DNA from 2 places in the Halalkalibacillus sediminis genome. Region 1 is predicted to be linked to the other one. Evidence: riboswitches for the same ligand, from Rfam matches in the RefSeq annotation. Region 1 holds a riboswitch; the other holds the start of a gene.
What was found. A riboswitch is a leader RNA that binds a small molecule or an ion and turns the genes downstream of it on or off. The one in region 1 is predicted to bind thiamine pyrophosphate.
Positions count from the first base shown of each region.

Region 2: linked by a shared signal. The riboswitch ahead of CEY16_RS10320 (YkoF family thiamine/hydroxymethylpyrimidine-binding protein) and the one ahead of thiT (energy-coupled thiamine transporter ThiT) in region 1 are both predicted to bind thiamine pyrophosphate.

Region 1 is NZ_PJNH01000001.1:252,190-261,948, reverse strand. Features, by position in the region: gene CEY16_RS01400 (methyl-accepting chemotaxis protein) at 1-1,516, opposite strand, end outside; gene CEY16_RS01395 (hypothetical protein) at 1,693-2,097, shown strand; gene CEY16_RS01390 (glutathione peroxidase) at 2,113-2,613, opposite strand; gene CEY16_RS01385 (DUF1028 domain-containing protein) at 2,652-3,518, opposite strand; gene thiT (energy-coupled thiamine transporter ThiT) at 3,629-4,198, opposite strand; TPP riboswitch at 4,282-4,386, opposite strand; gene CEY16_RS01375 (GNAT family N-acetyltransferase) at 4,460-4,966, opposite strand; gene CEY16_RS15300 (hypothetical protein) at 5,094-5,237, shown strand; gene CEY16_RS01370 (PepSY domain-containing protein) at 5,389-6,159, opposite strand; gene CEY16_RS01365 (PepSY domain-containing protein) at 6,300-7,199, opposite strand; gene CEY16_RS01360 (sensor histidine kinase) at 7,255-8,613, opposite strand; gene CEY16_RS01355 (response regulator transcription factor) at 8,597-9,298, opposite strand; gene CEY16_RS01350 (GyrI-like domain-containing protein) at 9,318-9,759, opposite strand, start outside.
Region 2 is NZ_PJNH01000003.1:121,680-131,438, reverse strand. Features, by position in the region: gene CEY16_RS10360 (threonine ammonia-lyase) at 1-122, shown strand, start outside; gene CEY16_RS10355 (hypothetical protein) at 136-732, shown strand; gene CEY16_RS10350 (nuclear transport factor 2 family protein) at 781-1,152, shown strand; gene CEY16_RS10345 (hypothetical protein) at 1,166-1,444, shown strand; gene CEY16_RS10340 (hypothetical protein) at 1,441-2,052, shown strand; gene CEY16_RS10335 (energy-coupling factor transporter transmembrane component T family protein) at 2,097-2,876, opposite strand; gene CEY16_RS10330 (ABC transporter ATP-binding protein) at 2,860-4,467, opposite strand; gene CEY16_RS10325 (ECF transporter S component) at 4,448-5,053, opposite strand; gene CEY16_RS10320 (YkoF family thiamine/hydroxymethylpyrimidine-binding protein) at 5,065-5,655, opposite strand; TPP riboswitch at 5,973-6,075, opposite strand; gene CEY16_RS10315 (HD domain-containing protein) at 6,150-6,797, shown strand; gene CEY16_RS10310 (GntR family transcriptional regulator) at 6,840-7,550, shown strand; gene CEY16_RS10305 (M24 family metallopeptidase) at 7,651-8,865, shown strand; gene CEY16_RS10300 (glycine betaine ABC transporter substrate-binding protein) at 8,934-9,759, shown strand, end outside.

The DNA of each region.
Region 1 (9,759 bases):
CCGCTTCAATCGCTGCGTTCAAAGCTAATAGATTCGTTTGGCCGGCGATATCAGAGATAGTGGATACTACAGCATTGATACTCTCTGATCTTTCCTGTAATTTTTCAATTGCACCTTTCATATCTGTTGCCATTTCATTTGTCGAAGATGCGTGTTCACGTAATTTTTCAACAGCTTGAATCGAACTTTCTGACTGTGCCAATAACTGATCTGAACTGCTTTGAATTCTTTCACTTTGAGCAACCACACTGTTGATTTGCTCTGAGAGAAGATTTACGGAACGATTGTTATTATCGACAAGTTCTGCCTGTTTAGTTGCACCTGAAGCAATCTGTTGAACCGTATTAGATACCTCTTGCGATGCCGCACTGTTCTCTTCAGCATTGGCCACCACATTTTGCGCTGAATCACTGACATGGTGTGTAGTATTTTGTACATTATTCAATAGTTCTCTGACATTCAAAAGCATACTTGTAAAATTATTAGATAATGAACCGATTTCATCATCACGATCTATCCCAGGATCCACTGTTAAATCCCCGTCTCCAGCCTTTTGCATGCTATCTTGTAAGGATTTGATCGGTTTCGTAATGCCCCTTGTAAAAAAGAAAGCAATAATAACAGCTAAGGTTATCACAATTCCGAGAACAATCAATACAGGTAAAATAATTGCATTTCCTTGACTGCGCAATTCATCCATCTGAACTGTCCCGAGTATTTTCCATCCAGATTCTTCATTCGTAACGAACGAAATTAATCTGTTCTCACCTTCTACGTTATATTGTTTTGTTCCGGAATTTTGACTCATTAAATTCGAATAGTAAGTTCTATCCTGAGCGGATGTGAAAACCATCTCTTCATTCGGATGTTGCACATAGTTTCCTTCTGTACTAATTATCGAAATATAACCAGTTTCTCCAATATTGATTTCACTAGACAAATTCAATAAATCAGTAATGGAAAGGTCTATTGCAAATACACCATTCGGCTGACTTCCACCCATACTGACTTGAGCAGCTGTAACAATCATCTCTCCCGATGCAGCATCCTCATAAGGCTCAGTCCAAATAACTTCTCCTTCATTTTCTACAGCTTTTTCATACCAAACTCTTTCTCTTGGATCATAATCATCTGGTAAACTCGTTTGCGGATAAAGGATCATGTCTCCACTGATATCATTTCCGAAATATACATTCATGAAATAAGGGCTACTTAGCTGTAGCTCCCGAAAACGATTAAAAATATCATTCCTCATCATGTCGCTTGAGCGTAAAATGTTATCCTGGGAAAATCGTTCGACGTTATGTTCGACATTATTAAATAATGATTGGAAAGAACCCTCGAGTGCAGTGACTTGACTTGAAACGTTCTCCTCACTATTATCAATTGAATTTTCCATACTTATGTAATAACTCGTACCTGCTATCGCTGCTCCAGTTAATAAAATTAACAAGATAAACGGTATCAGGATCTGTCTTTGAAGGCTGCCCTTAAAAAGCTTTCTTACTATTTTCACCTCTACATCCCCTCATTTTCAGTCTATTAAATATATTCTATTAATATATCGGCCAACGCGCTATAATATTTAGAAAAAGATTAGGTCTAAATTCTTATTTTTATTACCAAAACTTTTGACCCTTTTTATTTATTAGTATAAAATATTCAGTAATAAGATGAATGAGGGTTGCCATAATGAGAAATATTACTTTTATCACCCTGGTATTCTGCGGAGCATTTATATCTTTCGCTTTGATTATAACTTTTTATCCTAACTTAGAAGCAGATAGAGCTCTAACCTATAGTGAGTTGGAGCAATTGCATCTAAAAGACTATGAAAGAAACGAAACCTATGTGACATCCAATCAAAAGGCGATTCGTGAGTTCGCTCGAATGATCTTCGATTCAGAATTGAATCAGACTGAACAGGAAATTGAAGAAAATCTTTACTCTTTTGAAATTAAAGATAAACAAAACCAGACTGTTGCAGAAATCGATGTTGGTCAGAATCAAATCACCAGAATAAATGATCGTGCTTACACGATAACCAATTCTTTCGAGGATAATTTATCCTTGTTTATGAGTCATTATATTAGATAATCAAAAAGCGAACCCTTAATTATAAGGGTTCGCTTTTTGATTAATTGTATTTTGGATATCTGCTTCGATTTTCTCTGGGGTGGATTGAGGTGCATATCGTCTAAGAACATTTCCACCCCTATCAATCAAGAACTTTGTAAAGTTCCACTTTATCTCTCCACCTAGAAATCCTTTTTTAACCTGTGTCAAATGCTTAAATAAAGGTTCTTGATTATCACCTTTAACGTCCACTTTATGATACATCGGAAAATCTACACCATAATTCGTTTGGCAATACTCCATAATTTCTTCCTGATCATCATACTCCTGTTTCATGAATTGATCACATGGGAAGCCTAGTACATAAAAACCTTGATCTCTATATTCATCATATAATTTTTGTAATCCCTCAAACTGTGGAGTAAAGCCACATTTACTTGCTGTATTAACGATAAGCAAAACTTTTCCATCATAAACTTGAAGAGATTCATACTCTCCATTACTCTTTTTAACCTCGAAATCATGAATTTTTTGCATCTGATAACCCCCTAGATGTCTTATAAAAATTAATCTGATTATTTATTTTTTAAAAAATCAAGAACCTTTTGATCAATATAATCTTTTCTTATATGGCGTTCTTCGAAATTTTCAGTATGGACGAAAGATTCAAAAGACTGTTCAAACTCATTTGTTGAGAGGATCTGGTCACCTTCTGAGTAGCCAAGTCGGGTTAAGTGATGGATGATGATTTCTCTTACATCATCTGAAATATAAATTTGGTCATTCTCATCTACTTCACCGAAGTATAAGTCTCTCAGATGATACAAACGGATGAGTTCTTGAATGGGATCTGAATGGTCATCAACCCTTAAGTCGATGTAACGATCGTTATATCCGCCGTAGCCACCTTTTTCCTTAACGACATACAACGCTGCCGATTGTCTACCTCTTTTATCGCCACCAGCATTCTGAGCTGCATCCAAAGCTTGTAATAAGCGTTCTGATAATGGGCCAGTTGATTTTTCAAAGGTGTTCTCCATTGCATCAACTGTTTCTCGATTAACAAGAATATTTCCCTGAGCAGCAAAGTTTGGACCGTTTTTGCCTCCAGCCCATTCATAACACAAATCCCCTGTATAGGTTGCACTGTTTCCTTTTCCATCTACAATTCCGATTTGTCGCCAACCTCTGTCTTCATCATGATCTGTCAATTGTTTTAAAACTTCTTCAGGGCTCATTCCCGACTCTAATAAATTTAAACCTTTTGGTCCGTAAGAGGTGTTTGCCAATGATTGCGTTGCTATTGCCCCAACACCAGCCTTAGCCCAGGGTACGACTGAACCTACTCCGATAAACTTTGATTGTACGGCTATACCGAGTTCTTCAGTTTCTGGGTCAAACCCTACTATTGAAAATGTTGCAATTATATCTTTTTGTTTCATCCAACTCCCCCTAATCCTAAATACTTTGGGAATATTATAGCACTCACTTTTTCTCACCTAAAGTATTATGTATGAAAAAACCCTCTTCTGCTGGGAAAGAGGGATCGCTTTTATGCTTCTCTAAAGATGATTTTCGGTCTTGTATTAATGATTAGTGCTAATAGTACGGCCGATAAGATAAATCCTGGTAGTAGATAACTTCCATTATAAATTAATGAATATAACCAAACAGGTTGGCCTTCTGGTGCTAGATGCCCCCAGAAAATAAGTCCAGCTATATAATGTGCTATGAATCTACCAAGTATCGCTATAAACACACCACCAACCATTAGAGTGGTTGCGCGCTTAAAGTGATCACTATTTATCGCACTCCATAACTGTTTATGAAAAATTCCTGCTAGACCTAAAATTGCAAAAGCAGCAAAATAATCAAGGAATGCTTGGAACCAATGCACAACATATCCTCCGAAAATAAGGTCTAATGTTCCCAGTATAAGTCCGGATACTAATCCTGCTTTTACTCCCCAACGAATCGCTACGATCAATACTGGAATCATAGCAAGTGAAATTGACCCACCTTGAGCCCATAGCTTGAATTGTAAGCCAGGAATAGTGTCTAATAAAAATGCTAACGATGCAAAGATGGCAATTTCAACCAACATCAATGTTCTCTTGTACATGAAAAATCCTCCCTTTTGTAATAAAAAAATGCACAAAAAAAGCAATGCCCGGGAGGCTTCATCATGGATCACCCAGCATTGCACCATCGATAAAGCCACATCCCTACGCTAGTACTAACTAACAGGTTCAAAGGGTTCAGAACCATTCGTTCAATCTCAGCCGATAAAAGGCTCCCCTTGTGGACTTTTTATTTAATTACATCCATTTGCTTTTTTTGCTAATTTTATTTTAACTAAGATTCTTGGATGTTTCAACTACTTCTACAGCAGTAGTTCATAAGCTACTTCTTCGAATTCATCAGCAGCAATAGTAATGACTTCTTTATCTACACATTTTCCACCCATTCTTTCATAAAAGTAGGTAGCAGAGTTATCCTTCAGAACCCATACAAGCATCGATCGAAACCCGTCTTCTTTTAAAAGGTTCATGAGTCGTTTCGTCAGAGCTTTACCAATGCCTTTCCCTTGATAATTTTCTAATATATATATCGCATACAATTCTCCATCAGCCTCGTATTTCCCTTCCCGCTCCTTTGCTCCACTGACAAATCCGACTATCTCATCATTCACATTGAGAGCTACATATAAATGGCTTTCGCCCGCTTCTAAAATATTTTTCCAGCGCTCTGTTCTCTCTCCTTGGTCCATAGATAACAAAAATTCTTGGGATACCAAGTCTTTGTAAGTTGATTGCCAACTTTTAATATGTACATAAGCTATCCCATATGCATCCGACTTGCTAGCTTTTCTTATTTTGAAATCGCCCATTTTCTCACCACCTACTTTGAAATTAAAAATGATTATACCAAAAAATGAGAAATTGTATATATTTGATGATTATTTTTCTTTGATTGTATACTTGAAGTAGAAATAGTGAACGGAGTAGGTGAATATATTGGGGATGAAGTCAAAGCTTTATAGGTTTCTACGCATTTGGAATGATGTGGATGCTGTAAAGAGAGGTCGTGTAGGAAAACGGATTGGAAGACGCGCAGCAGGGAAAGCTTCTGGAAAAATGTTAAGAAAGTTATTTAAATAAATTAAGAGGGCCGATCATAAAATCGGCCCCTTTATTTCATCACACTTATCAAAGTGTGTTTCTTTGGAAATTGATTATTAATAATAACCTCTTAGTTTTAAGTATGACTATCCTCTATCATTATCGAAGACTCGCCCAAAGACATTGTTTATTACTCGTCATACTTTACTTTTACTACCTCACCAGTCTTAGCATTAATCTCAACTTCTATTTCTTGCTCACCATTTTCAAGTTCCACTTCGTATATATTTGTTCCAAATTCTTGATCAAGATCAATTTCGTTGATTTTACCTGGAGCTACTGAAGCTGCGATGTTCAAAGCTTGCTCTCGACTTATTAATACGTTTTCTTCATTATATGAATTTGATGATTCCTTTTGTGTTTCTACTAAAGCTTCACTATCATTCAATGTCGCTTTGCTGCTTACACTTGTTTCACTGTTCACTTTAGCTACATTTTTGTTACTGTTTTTCCCGGCATCTCTTTCCGCTGAACTTTTATCTGATACAGGAGGCTTTTCAGTTGTCTTCATGTTTAGATCCGCGGAAGAATCCTGTTTTTGAACTTGCTCTTTATTGTCACTTTCAACTTTCAGCACTTTGCCAGTATATGCATCTACGTAAACTTTGAATTCTTCACCTTGCTTTTCAACTTCTACTTCAAAGTAGACTTGGTCCACGCTTTTTGAGTCTAATTCAATCTCTTCTATTTTCCCATCAATCTTACTTAATACAATATCCTGAAGTTCTTCACTGCCTATTAATTTATTTGTGTCTATTTTTACGTTAGTGTCCACTTCAGTTTCAATTCCTTTTTCACTGTGCTTGCTCATCGTGGCAGAATCACCTAAAGCTGATACGTTAAAGGCACCTCCGACTGCAACCGTGCTAGCTAGTGTCCCTGCGATTATTGTACGCTTCATGGTAATCATCCTCCTTGGATCTGTTAGATATTACTTTCTAACTTTAATATACACACCCAAGATGAGAATAAAAGGATAGGAAAATTAGAAAACGATTAGAATTTAATTGAATAGAAAAAAACTCGCAATAACTTGCGAGTTTAATCACTTTGAATAACTGATTGTATTTTACCGTTGATGGCATTGATTTGAATAACGTAGTTCTCGTCATCGTCATCTTCAAATTCCACTTCTAATTCCAATTCATAAAAGAGGTTACCGTCCACTTCTTTCAACTCGATGTCTTCCACCTCACCAGAAATTTCGTTAAGAGCAATTTCTATGGCTTCTTCTTCCGTAATAACAGTTGGTTTTTGGTTCTTCTCTTCATCGACTCGGCTTATAATTTCACCCTCAAGCGCATCAATTTGAAAAGTTGAGGTTTGTTTATCATTTTCTATGATGATTTCGTAAAAAGGCTTTTCCGATTCAATGAATTCAGAGTGAGATATTTCACCAGATACATTATTTAAAGCAATTTGTTCAGCTTCCTCAATAGGTAAGACTTCAACTATCTTTTCTTCTTCTATCTCTTCCTCTTCATTACTTTCCATGTCTTCTTCTTTTTCTTCACTTGGTGGATCATCATTTTGATCGGTTTCTGAGTCATTGTTTTTATCTGTTACTGAATCATCACTTTCCTCTGGGTTTTTATTGTCTTGATTTTCTTGTGATGGTTCTTCTGATGAATCAGAAACTTCGTTATCGCTCTCTTTCTGAAATTCTTCTAGCTGCTCCACATCAGATACTCTTCCTGATGACTGATCCACTTGGATACTATATATTCCGTTAGTGTGTTCGAGGGTTATGACATAATTACCTCTACTATTATCAATAGAAGTAACTGACCCGCCATATCGATCTTTAACAATTTCACTGGCTTCATCTGAGGAAATTTCGTCGGCAGAAGAACTTCCAAAAACAAATTGTTGGCCGATGAGGAATAATACTATGGTTAAAATCGATCCACCAACCATCCATATAATTCTTTCTTTATTCATGTGAATCGTCCTTTACTCTGTTTTACTACTTATTATAAAAGTAAAATATTAAAATTTAATGAGAATTAAATGAGTGGACGTTTAAAATAACTGTCGTTCCCTGACCTAGTTCGCTGGACAGTTCAATATCTACGTGAAGTGCCTCAGATAAATCTTTGGCAAGGGCAAGCCCTAAACCACTACCGCCTTCTTCGCGATTCCTTGCTTCATCTACTCGATAGAACCGATCGAAAACTTTTGGTAATGATTCATCCGGAATACCGATACCTTCGTCACGGATAACAATCTTGACTCCACTTAATCCATTCTCAATATTCACATAAATAGGTCGCTCACTATACTTTCTTGCATTATCAAAGAAAATGTATAAGAGTTGCTTGATTTTTTGTTTGTCTGAAAAGATAGTCGCCTCAGTTTTTTCACTAAGTCGAATTTCTCTATTATAAGATCTCTCAATATTTGATTTAACTTCTTCTATCACTTCATTTATTGAAAACGACACCAAATCCAACTTCCAGTCCTTTTCTCGTCGAGCCAACAATAATAATTGCTCAGTAAGGTCTTTCATACGAAGAGCCTCTGAATGAATGGCCTCAATGGCTTCCCCAACCACTTCCGGGCGCTCCATCCCTCTTCTCTTCACTAAATTTGCATAACTTTCAATCACTGTGATCGGAGTTCTAAGTTCATGGGAAGCATTAGAAACAAAGGCTTCTTGCTTCTCATAATTATCTTTTAAAAGATCCATCATCTCATTGAAAGTTTTACTCATCGTAGATAACTCGTCATTGGATTGATGTTCTAGTTCTATATGTTTGAAAGTGTTACTTTCACGAATGTCCCTCATCGTTTCTATAAGTGATTTGATAGGTCTAACAATCAAATCAGATAGTACTCTCCCGGAAAAAATAATAGGTATTATAGCTATGAATGCGACAAGAATAAGGACAATTTGCAGGGTCCTCAGGTTCTGTTCCACTGAATCTATGTTCTCGTACAGCTGCACGTAAGCAACTTGACCATCAACCCAAATCGTAGGTATTTGGACAAATGCTATCATTGATCCTTCAGCTTCAAACCTTTCAGTCCTCTCACCTGCTTCAAAAGAGGTATCTACAGCTCTAAGTTTCAACTGCTCTCCTGAAACAACTTCTGTCATTTGGTTTCCATCTGAATCCAATATTCTAATCATTCCATTAGAAGGAACATAGACCCCTAATAGATCATTAATAGGGAAATTACCATCCGCACTCTGCACTCCTTCTAGGACATTATCTGCTTCTGACACCACTCTCTCAATTTCTCTTTCATATGTTATATGAGAAAAAGTCCAATAAATCGTTGCAGAAAAGACCATGATAATAATAATGAATACGAATGTTGAATATAGAAATATCTTATTTTTTAGTTTCATAAGCATCCTTCAAAACGTAGCCGACACCTCGAACTGTGTGAATCAAATCTCGTTCAAATCCTCCGTCGACTTTTTTACGTAAGTATCTGATGTAAACATCCACGACGTTCGTATCCCCATAGTATTCAAATCCCCACACCGCATCTAGTATCTGTTCACGATTAAGGACATGACGTTGATTATTCATAAAATAAACAAGTAGATCAAACTCGCGAGGCGTCAGCTCGATTAGTTGGTCATTACGATAAACTTCCCTAGTACTTTCATTCAACTTCAAATCTGCGAACTCCAACCATTCTCCTGTCTCCTGTTCAGTTTGCCTCATTCTTAAGGCCGCACGGATTCGCGCCAAGAGTTCTTCGATTTGAAATGGTTTCGTTACATAATCATTAGCTCCAATATCTAAACCTGTAACCTTATCTTCTATTGAATCCTTGGCGGTGAGTAGAATGACAGGAGTAGAAGTGTCATCTTTCCGAATCCTTCTTAAAAGTTCCACACCACTCATTTCAGGTAGCATAATATCTAATAAAATCAAATCCCAAGCTTGTTCTCGATACTTCTCTAATGCATCATAGCCGGAAGAAGCTTTTTCAATTTGATAACCTTCATAAGTCAATTCCAATTCAAGTACACGGGCAATTTTTTCTTCATCTTCAACAATCAATATTGACTGATGGCTCATCGGATCACCTTCTTCACTATTAAGATGACTGAATCGGAACGTGGATGGTCATCTTTGGTTGATCAACCTTAGGATTATAATCATTTGGATAAACTTCTAATGAGGTGAAGTTGAATTGATCGAGTTCATACGTCTTGTTCTCGATCCACTGATGTAATTTCATGTAAGTGTCTTGTATAGAAAGCTCACTTTGTTCACTGTATTCTGTACAAGCATATGTTTGAGTAGGTACCTGTAACGTTAACATGTGTTCCGGAATATTTCCGATAGAAGCTACTTCTACAAGTAGATAGTATGTGAATCCACCTTCAAAATTGTGGTCAGCTAATCCATAGATGACCTGCGGTTCCACTCGGTTCGGAATTGAATGAACATCTTCTTTGAATTGAGCAAACACTTCTCTGATATCACCATTTTCAGCTTCTTCGAATGTTCCTTGCCACTTGACTCCGACTCCTACG
Region 2 (9,759 bases), on a different contig from region 1:
CTGTAGCTGCGGCTATCAAGGAGCGAGATCAAATACAAGGAAAGAAAGTGGTCTGTGTGATCTCAGGCGGTAATGTGGATATAGCTACAATTTCTGATTTATTAGTAGACACAAAGCGATAAAAGGGGAATTTTTTTGAAGAAAATAATGTTAGGATTAGCTTTGCTCGTACTGGCCGGATGTAGTTCAGTTTCGGGTTCCGGGGGTATTGGTACAATCACTTTCGTTGAGGATTCGGAGTCTCAGAAGATGTTCAACAGACTGAATGCCGGTGTGATCATGGAGTATGACTTAGAGTTGGAAGGCGCTGATGATTTAGAAGTAGAAATGTGGGTCGATGCCTACCAAGACGGGGTAAAATTAGAAGAAAATCCCTTGTTTAAATTGAGTAATTATTATCAAGAGGGTAAGGTGAATGACCGAGTGGGTTTTTCCATATTAGATCCAGGCAAAGATTCTTCTGTAGTCATTTTTTCCGATAAGGCTAGTCATGGTAGTTTTCGAAATGAGCATAAAGACAAATCGGTTTTTGAAGAGGGTCTGTCTCGTGGGGGACATTCTATTTCAGACGAGGAAATGGTTTTAAAAGAAGGAGAAGAGCAAGTAGTAGGATTTTGTTATCAATCACACGATGATGGTATAAGGGGCTTTGAACTTGAAAACTACGAAGAAGCAATAGATTACGCAAAGAATATACTAGTTTTCAATGTGAAAATATCAGCAAAAGAATAGAGGTAGCTGAGTGGAAAAGTTACTTTCGGTAGAAGAGAGGGAGCTGGATTGAACAATGACTGGAATGATGAAGAGTTAGCAGTGCATTTGGAAGGGCTTGAAAAGAATCTATTAAACCATGAAGTGAGAACTTCTTATGAAGATTTCGATCGATTGTTAGCTGATGATTTTGTGGAGTTCGGGAGTTCTGGAAGAGTATTTGATAAGAGAGAGCAATTAGAAGCCACAAACGCATCTGATGAAGTGTTAGTCATGCATTTAACTGATTTTCACTTGAACAGGCTTGCAGAAGATGTTGCTCATGTAACTTTCAAGGTATACAAAGAAAATAACAATCAATACTCGCTCAGAAGTTCGATTTGGAAGTTGAATGAGGATAGGTGGCAGATGTTTTTTCACCAAGGGACGAATATTGTTTAAGGGGTAATTCTTAATGAGTAATGCGGATGTACACATGAAAGTGGAGAAAAAGAGTGATATTGGGCAATTGCTACAGGTTATAGGTGGAATTATTACATTCATTGGATTTATATTACTATTTACTTCGGTACCTATAGGTGTCGGTATCTTAGCGCTTGGATTGATAATACTGATGGTAGCCCATATATTTTTTGTTCTGGACACGATCAATCGAAGGTTGTTTGAAAATAACTTCATCCTTCAGAGTGAACGGGATGAAATGATAGATAATGAAGGTGAGGACGTAGGATGAAGAAGCATGTTTGGCCTGTTATATTAACTTTGTGCATCATTTTAATGGCAGTACTGTTTATTGTTCAGATACCTGAAATCAAATCGGAACAGCCAAACCTTACCTTTGGTGCTAAGCAACATGCTGAGGTTGATGCTGGTGAAAAGCGAAAGGGCGAAGTATCTGTAAATGGAGAAACGGGAAGTAATGACTCTAGCACCTACTTTGAGCAGGTAGCAGATCAACCAAAGGAAGAAAAAATGGATTTCATTAAACAGCACGTACAACTAAACTGGACGAAACAAAACGTTGTTGAATTTTTTCGTGGATATAAATATGTAGAAGTGAGAGGAGCAATGGAGAACAGGCAAATTTACCAATATGACTTTGGTAAAGAAGAAGGTTATGAGTTTGTTCCAGAATTAGATGAAGTCGATCTTCAAGGAATTGCTGACGGAAAACTTGAGCTTTCGGTTGGAGTTGCTTTTAGTAACGAGGTAGACGAAATAGATTTTTTGGTGATTAATTATTTGAATGATACCACTGGAAACCCTGAGTCATTCTATCGCATGGCAGTAGCGGGTGGAGAGGTCTATGAAAAGGTTGATATCCACGAGACGATTTATTAGGCAGACAAAAGTCCAATAGGGAGCTCCCTATCGGACAATATCTACTAAACTTTCCTACCAAATATATTTAGGTAACCGAGGGAGTAAGAGGTTATGACGATAACGAAAAACATCCCTACGATAGCCCCGAAGAAGACCCAGTCTCTTGTTCGCACCTTCATCTCATGATAATGGGTACGGTCGCGCTCATCGGTGAAGCCTTTAGACTCCATTGCAATGGCCACCCTTTCAGCTTTTCGGATAGCGTTAGCTAGTAAAGGGATCGAATAACGCTTGAACTGGTTGATTCTCCCTCGAATGCCACGAGATCTTTTCACGCCGCGAATGCGGTGTGCCTTTCGCAAAACAGATAACTCTTCTTGGAAAGTAGGGAGGAATCGATACCCAGCCAAGATTCCATAGGTCAACTTTGGCGGAAGCTTTAATTGCTGCATCAGACTTAACATGAATTTCGTCGAATCAGTTGTTAGCACAAACAGCAATGATAACGATAAGAAACACATGGACCTTAATGCCAAGCTAATCGCAATCATCACGCTGCCCGTTGTTACATCAAATTCCCACACTTCGAATAATACTTCACCACCAGCGTATGTATCGCTGGCATAAAGCATCGTCATCCACGCGAAACCCAAAACCAATACTAAGAATGCACTGAAGATCTTGAGCCATTTAACAATTGATATTCCTGAAATGGTAAACGTCACTAATAGGATGAAAATGAAATAGGCTAGTGGTGTGAATATATCAAACATGAACCCCAGGAGAACTCCAGGGATCAAGACCGCTATAGCTTTTACACTCGGATTAATAGAGGAGATCATAAACAGCTTCCTCATCCATATCATTTCTAAAGCGAACTCGGTGAGGCTTCCTCAACCTTGAACGGTTCAGTAACTCGTTATTTCTCCAAAGTGATTTAGGCTTTCCTTGGAAAGCTATACTTCCTTCATTCAATACCATTACCCGGTCACAATAACGGTCCACTAATTCCATATCGTGTGTAACCATAACTATAGCAACCCCCATTTCAGTCAACTCGATCATTTTTTTCATTAATTCACTAGAAGTTTTTGCGTCCTGTCCGAACGTAGGTTCATCGAAAAGAAGTAGATCTGGTGTTTCATCCAACATCGTGGCGACGCTTAATCTTCTTTTTTGCCCTCCACTCAGCGAAAACGGATTCTTCCATTTTTCTTTTTCTAAATGAAAGAAGTGCATCAACTCACTAACAGTGGAATTGATTTTTTTATCATCTGCATGATTCAACCGCAATCCAAAAGCCAATTCATCATATACAGTGTCGGTGATGAACTGATGCTCAGGGTTTTGAAAAACGAACCCCATCCTTTTACGGAGGTCATTTTCGCCCCATTCTGAAATGGGTTGACCAAGGAAGTTAATTTTCCCTTCATTTATAGGGAGAAGGGCAGATATTATCTGTAGTAAAGTCGATTTTCCTGCTCCATTTTCACCTGCAATTGCGATGATTTCTCTTCTGTGGATATCCATGGAAATATCATTAAGAATTTGTTTTGATTTTCTTGAAAAAGATACATTTTCAAGCGATAAAATTTTTTCTGATGATACACGAGGTTTAGGTTGAGTAAAGGCGAGTGCTGGTGTATCCTGAAATTCTTTCGGCAGAAATATACCTTCCTCATTCAATAACTCTTGGTGGTTGGTGAAAATATATTCAGGCTTATCGTCGAGAAGTATTTCTCCTTTACTATCAATAACAATCAATCTAGAAGCGGCTTCTTGCCAATCCTCTGCTTGGTGCTCTATTACAAGTAAACTTATATTCTGTTCTTGTTGGATTCTCTCAATTAATTGAATAAACTCAAGACTTGATACAGGGTCTAGGTTAGCTGTTGGCTCATCTAATATGAGTAGTTCAGGTTCCATCAACAATACAGCAGCTAAGGCTATTTTCTGTTTTTGACCTCCAGAAAGTTCATGAATCTTCTCATGTCTGTATTTTTCCATCCCTATGGTTTGAAGGATATTCCCGATTTTACAATCGATTTCCTCACGTGGAACACTTAAGTTCTCCAATGTAAAAGCAAGCTCATCCTCCACAGTGATCATGCAAAATTGACTCTCTGGATCTTGGAAAACGATACCTATTTTTTGATTCAGTACACCCTTTTTCATTTCCGAAATATCGTGGCCCATAAATAAGACTGAACCTTTTGAATATCCCTCTACGGCTTCTGGGTACAAGCCGTTCAGGCAAAGAGCGAGGCTGCTTTTGCCTGATCCACTAGACCCCATTAATAAAATGGTTTCATCATCATTGATTGAAAACGATAAATTATTTAACGTCCATTCACTTTTTTCATAGCCGAAAGAGAAATTCTTCAACTCGATTAATGGTGGTTGATTTTGAAAGTTATGCTGCACGGTCTTCACGTTGTTCTTGCTTCTCCTTTCCAAGAGCATATCCACGCACGACGCCTGTCTTCGCTAATTGGTCACTCAGCCATTTGCCGAGTACACCTGCCAGTAATGCACCACTGATCAGTCGGACGACAAACGTAGCAATAATCAACCATGGGGCTAAAATGATGTTCCCTGAAGAATATAGATGCCAGAAGAAACTGAAGAAGGCAGCAGATACTCCGGCTAAGACTAATATTCTTAGACGATAATCTCGCCATTTAGTCAGTGCAAATGGAAGCTCTGCACCAGCCCCTTGAACAGCGGCAGTAAGAATCAACGCAGGACCTGCAGGACTACCAACTAGCACCTGTACCACCCCGGCAATGACTTCAGAAGTGAATGCAGCTCCAGGTTTTCGGATGATATAAGCTGCTATGATCGAAACGATGAACCAAATGCCGAAAATGATCTCATAGCCAAATGCCGCAAGGCCGAACGGAGTCAAGATATTTCGAATCACTTGACCGAAAAAGAAAAACAATAAATATACTAAAGCAAAGACCACACCCAGTATGGACATTAAAACGATCTCTTTTAACTTCCAATTTGCTAACACATCAATTCCCCCTATTTTTTCGTCGATGGACTATTCGCAGATATTGTGAAAGTCATCGTTACGTGTGAGACTTTTTCTTGTACTTTATCGAATGATTCTTCTAACGTGTGAAAAATATCATTAACTTCCCCGTCCAAACGAGTGGCATAGTGGGAAGCACTGACATCAACACCTCGAGCTTTTGATAGATCGATTTGTTCATAGATTTTATCCATATAATCTTCACGGCCCATAGGGTAAAGGGCGAATTTACAGCCTGCTTTTTGAGATATATCTTTCGATTTTACCTCGTTCAATACTTCATCCGTTACGTCCATATACACATCGCCGGAAGAATCCCCTGGGCAACCAATCGAGAACGTCCCGCTCATTGCTACATGTTCACCCGTTTTTGCTGCATGGAGGAAAATCGCCTTAGTGACGTCAAAAATATGAACCATTTTTCCTCGTATACAAGTGCTCACATCGTCCGTGTCCTTCCAGACATTCGTAGTATCTACCTCTTCAAGTGCCCCTAGGATTACATCGACAAATTTGTCTGTCATGGGGTGAAGAGTGAACTGACACCCTGCAATTCTGCTTGTTCCACAATCATTACTCATACTAATAACCTCCTAAAATATTTTTAAAAAATAAGCGTTGTTAAAGTTTGTTGTTGTTTCTGCCGAATTGCTTGAAGGCGGACGCGTTCCTGGGGGCACGGCTTTAACTTCCCAAAACTCGCCACTGCGAGTTTTGCGTGATTTTCAGCTCGTGCTGATCCCCTAGGAGTCGCCACCGCTCACAATTCGTCAGAACCAACGAAGTAGTATTGAATCTAACCTTTCAAATCAAAAACGGACTTTAACTTAGCCTAAAAATAAAAAACTGCACTCCGAAGGGAATGCAGTTTACATGTATGGTTTCAATTTTATTAATCATACAGTCTACTACACTTCCCCACGCTAGTATTATCCAGATCGGGTTCAAAGGGTCAGGCAATGCCTTCTCAGCCACAAAATGTAGCTCCCCTAGTGTTTGTTCGAATATGCAGTTTGTTATAATCTTAGAATAATCAACATTTGGAAATTTGTAAACAGTTAGAGAGGTAATTTTTATGGAACGACAAATAATAATTATGGAAACAGAAAAATATGTTCAGAAACAGTTAGAAGGAGAAGGTACAGGCCATGACTGGTGGCACATCCATCGAGTGACCGAGCTTACCAAGAAGATTGCGGAAAAAGAAAATGCTGATTACTTTATTTGTTTGATGGCCGCTTTGACGCATGATCTGATTGATGAAAAAGTGACGAATAAAACAAAAAGAGCAATGAATCAACTGATGAAGTGGTTCGATCAAATGGAGATACCCTCAAAAGAGCAGAAACGGATTATCGAAATTATCACCACGATATCTTTTAAAGGAGGAAATAAACCTACGCCTTCCACATTAGAAGCAAAAGTAGTCCAAGATGCAGATCGACTGGACGCTATTGGGGCGATTGGGATTGCAAGGTGCTTCACTTACGCTGGTTCAGCAGGGAACATCATCCACGACCCCGAAGTGAAACCAAGAGAAGAAATTACTGAGGAAGATTATCGAAAAAAGGACGGAACAGCCATTCAGCATTTTTATGAAAAACTACTGAAGTTAAAAGACTTGATGAATACCGAGACAGGCCTAAAAATTGCTGAGGAAAGACATAGGTTCATGGAAATATACCTAGACCAGTTTTATATGGAGTGGAATGGAGAGAAGTAGGATACAAGATTAAATCAAAAGATAAATATAGGAGTAGTGAAAATGTCAGAAAATCAAAGAAAAATCCCATTATATATGCAAATTAAAAGTAAATTAATAGACCGCATAAATGAGAACGAATGGAACCCTGGTGACGCAATTCCTTCTGAAAGCCAATTGATGAAGTATTACAACGTTAGTCGAACGACTGTACGTCAGGCAATACGGGACTTAGCGCAAGATGGAATCATTGAAACACGTAGAGGTGCGGCGGCTCGGTTAAAATCGGCACCAGAGGAGGATGTGAATAACACAGGGGTTGTGCATCATGAAGTTGGAGAAGAATTTTCTGTGAAAGTGTTAAGAGCTTACCAGGCAGATAATCACCAATTCGCAAAGCATCAGCTGAAACTCGATGATCATACTGATGTTTATTTGTTGGAACGCATTCGTATAGCAGATGGAATCCCAATCGGATTACAGCAATTATTCACACCTACTTACATCGGAGAGATATTGGAAAAGGAAGGCTTCACTTATTTCGATATATTTCCAGTGTTAGGAAAACATATGGTTAATTATTCAACCATTAAAGAAAATGTGACTTCTTGTCTAGCGAACCAACATGAAGCTGATTTATTAGGCATTATGAGTGGGGATCCCTTGATCGAAATAACTAGATTAACACTAGGGTTAGATCATACTCCAATCGAATTTTCCAAGACGAAATACGTACCATCTAACTTTAATTATAATATAGAAATCGGTCGGTAAATGATGAAATGTCACAACTTGTTGCAATAAGTTATTAACATGTTACAATAAGTTAGGTGAGAGTTAATAACTTACTTAATGCAACAGGAGGTGAAATACTATGGATAAATTAACGAGTATTCGACATGATAAAACTCAAATCGATCTAGTAAAATTGCGCAACTACCGACTTGGACGAGTTCGTGAACAGTTACAATCATTAGGTTATGGTGGGATTGTGTTATTCGATCCAGTCAATTTGAGGTACGCAACAGGCAGTAGGAACATGCAAGTGTTTATGTTACGAAACCCTGGACGTTATGTCTTTATACCAGCAGACGGGCCAGTTGTATTATTTGACTTCCCTAACTGTGAACATTTATCAGAAGGTATTGAAACAATAGATGAAGTCAGATCGGCACTGACTATGTCTTATGTAGCGTCTGGCTATAATTTAGAGGATACAGCTAAGAAATGGGCCCAAGAAATCGCTGATCTCATGCGACAACACGCCGGAGAAAATAATAAGATTGCTGTTGATAAAATTCATCCTTCAGGGGCTATAGCTCTAGCAAAAGAAGGGATGCGTGTGGTTGACGGCCAAGAACCGATTGAGCATGCACGCAGCATAAAGAGTAAAGAAGAGATTGAGGCAATGAAAATATCTGTTCGTACAGCGGAAGCCGGTATGGTGCGAATGGTGGAAGAACTTAAACCTGGTGTTACTGAAAATGAATTATGGTCACACCTTCATCAAACAAATATTGCTCAAGGTGGGGACTACGTAGAAACTCGATTGCTAAGCTCTGGGGAACGAACGAACCCATGGTTTCAGGAGTGTAGTGATAAAGTGATCAATGAGGGTGAACTCGTAGCATTCGATACGGATATGAACGGACCACTAGGCTATTTCACAGATATTAGTCGTACGTTTTATTGTGGTGACAGTAAACCGACGGATGAACAGAGACGCCTTTATCAAACTGCATATGAGCAGGTTCAATTTAATAAAGAGTTGCTTAAGCCAGGTATGACCTTTAAGGAATATGCAGAAAAAGGTTGGCAAATTCCAGATGAATTTTTCCCGAACCGTTACTTTACAGTGGCTCATGGTACTGGGTTAAGTGGAGAATACCCTTACATTGTCTATTCGGAAGATTTCGATGAAAAAGGATACGATGGTGTCATTGAAGAGAACATGGTGATCAGTGTAGAAAGCTATATAGGATCGCCTGGAGGTAAAGAAGGGGTCAAACTAGAAGAGCAACTTCTAGTAACAAAAGATGGCGTCGAAAATTTTTCTTCGTTTCCATTCGAAGAAAAGCTTTTAAAATAGATAAATAAAATTACTTAGTAAGAACATTTAAGAAACAATCATTTATTAATTCAATCAGGAGTGTTTATATGAAAAACGTGAAAAAGTTATTTCCAGTCTTAGTGCTAGGACTGATCTTGCTTCTTGCTGCCTGTGGTGGCGAAGATGATCAGGCTGATAGCGGGGACGGTAATGAAGCTGAAGAGGAAAAAGGTTCTATATCTATAGGAATGAACAACTGGGCAGAAAATGTTGCTGTGTCTAATATGTGGAAGATTGTATTAGAAGAGAAAGGATATGATGTTTCATTAGAGCCTGTTGAGAAAGCTATTCTTTATGAAGGATTAGCAAATCAGGACTTAGATATAGGTATGGAGGTTTGGTTACCTAATACAGATAAATCTTTCTATAATGAATACGAAGAAGAAATTGATTGGCGTGAGAACTGGTATGAAGGAACTGATTTAGCGCTAGTTGTCCCTTCTTACATGGAAGATATTAATAGTATTGAGGACTTGAATGCCAATAAAGAGAAGTTTGAATCTCAAATTTATGGAATCGATCCGGGATCAAGCCTTATGGGACTAACGGAAGAGGTAGTTGCTGAATATAATCTTGACTACGAATTAGTTCCTTCGTCTGAGCCAAGTATGATGGCTGAATTAGATAACCGTATGTCAAGTGAAGAACCAGTAGTTGTTACATTATGGAAACCACACTGGGCCTTCGCAGAAATGGATCTTAAAATCCTCGAGGATCCGAAGAATATTTATGGGGACTCTGAGAACATTCTATATGCCGCTCGATTAGGCTTAGAAGATGAACATCCAGAAATTGTTGAGTGGTTTGATAACTTCATGCTTAATGATGATCAGTTAGGAAGCTTAATGGCAGAATTAAATGAAGCTGAATCAG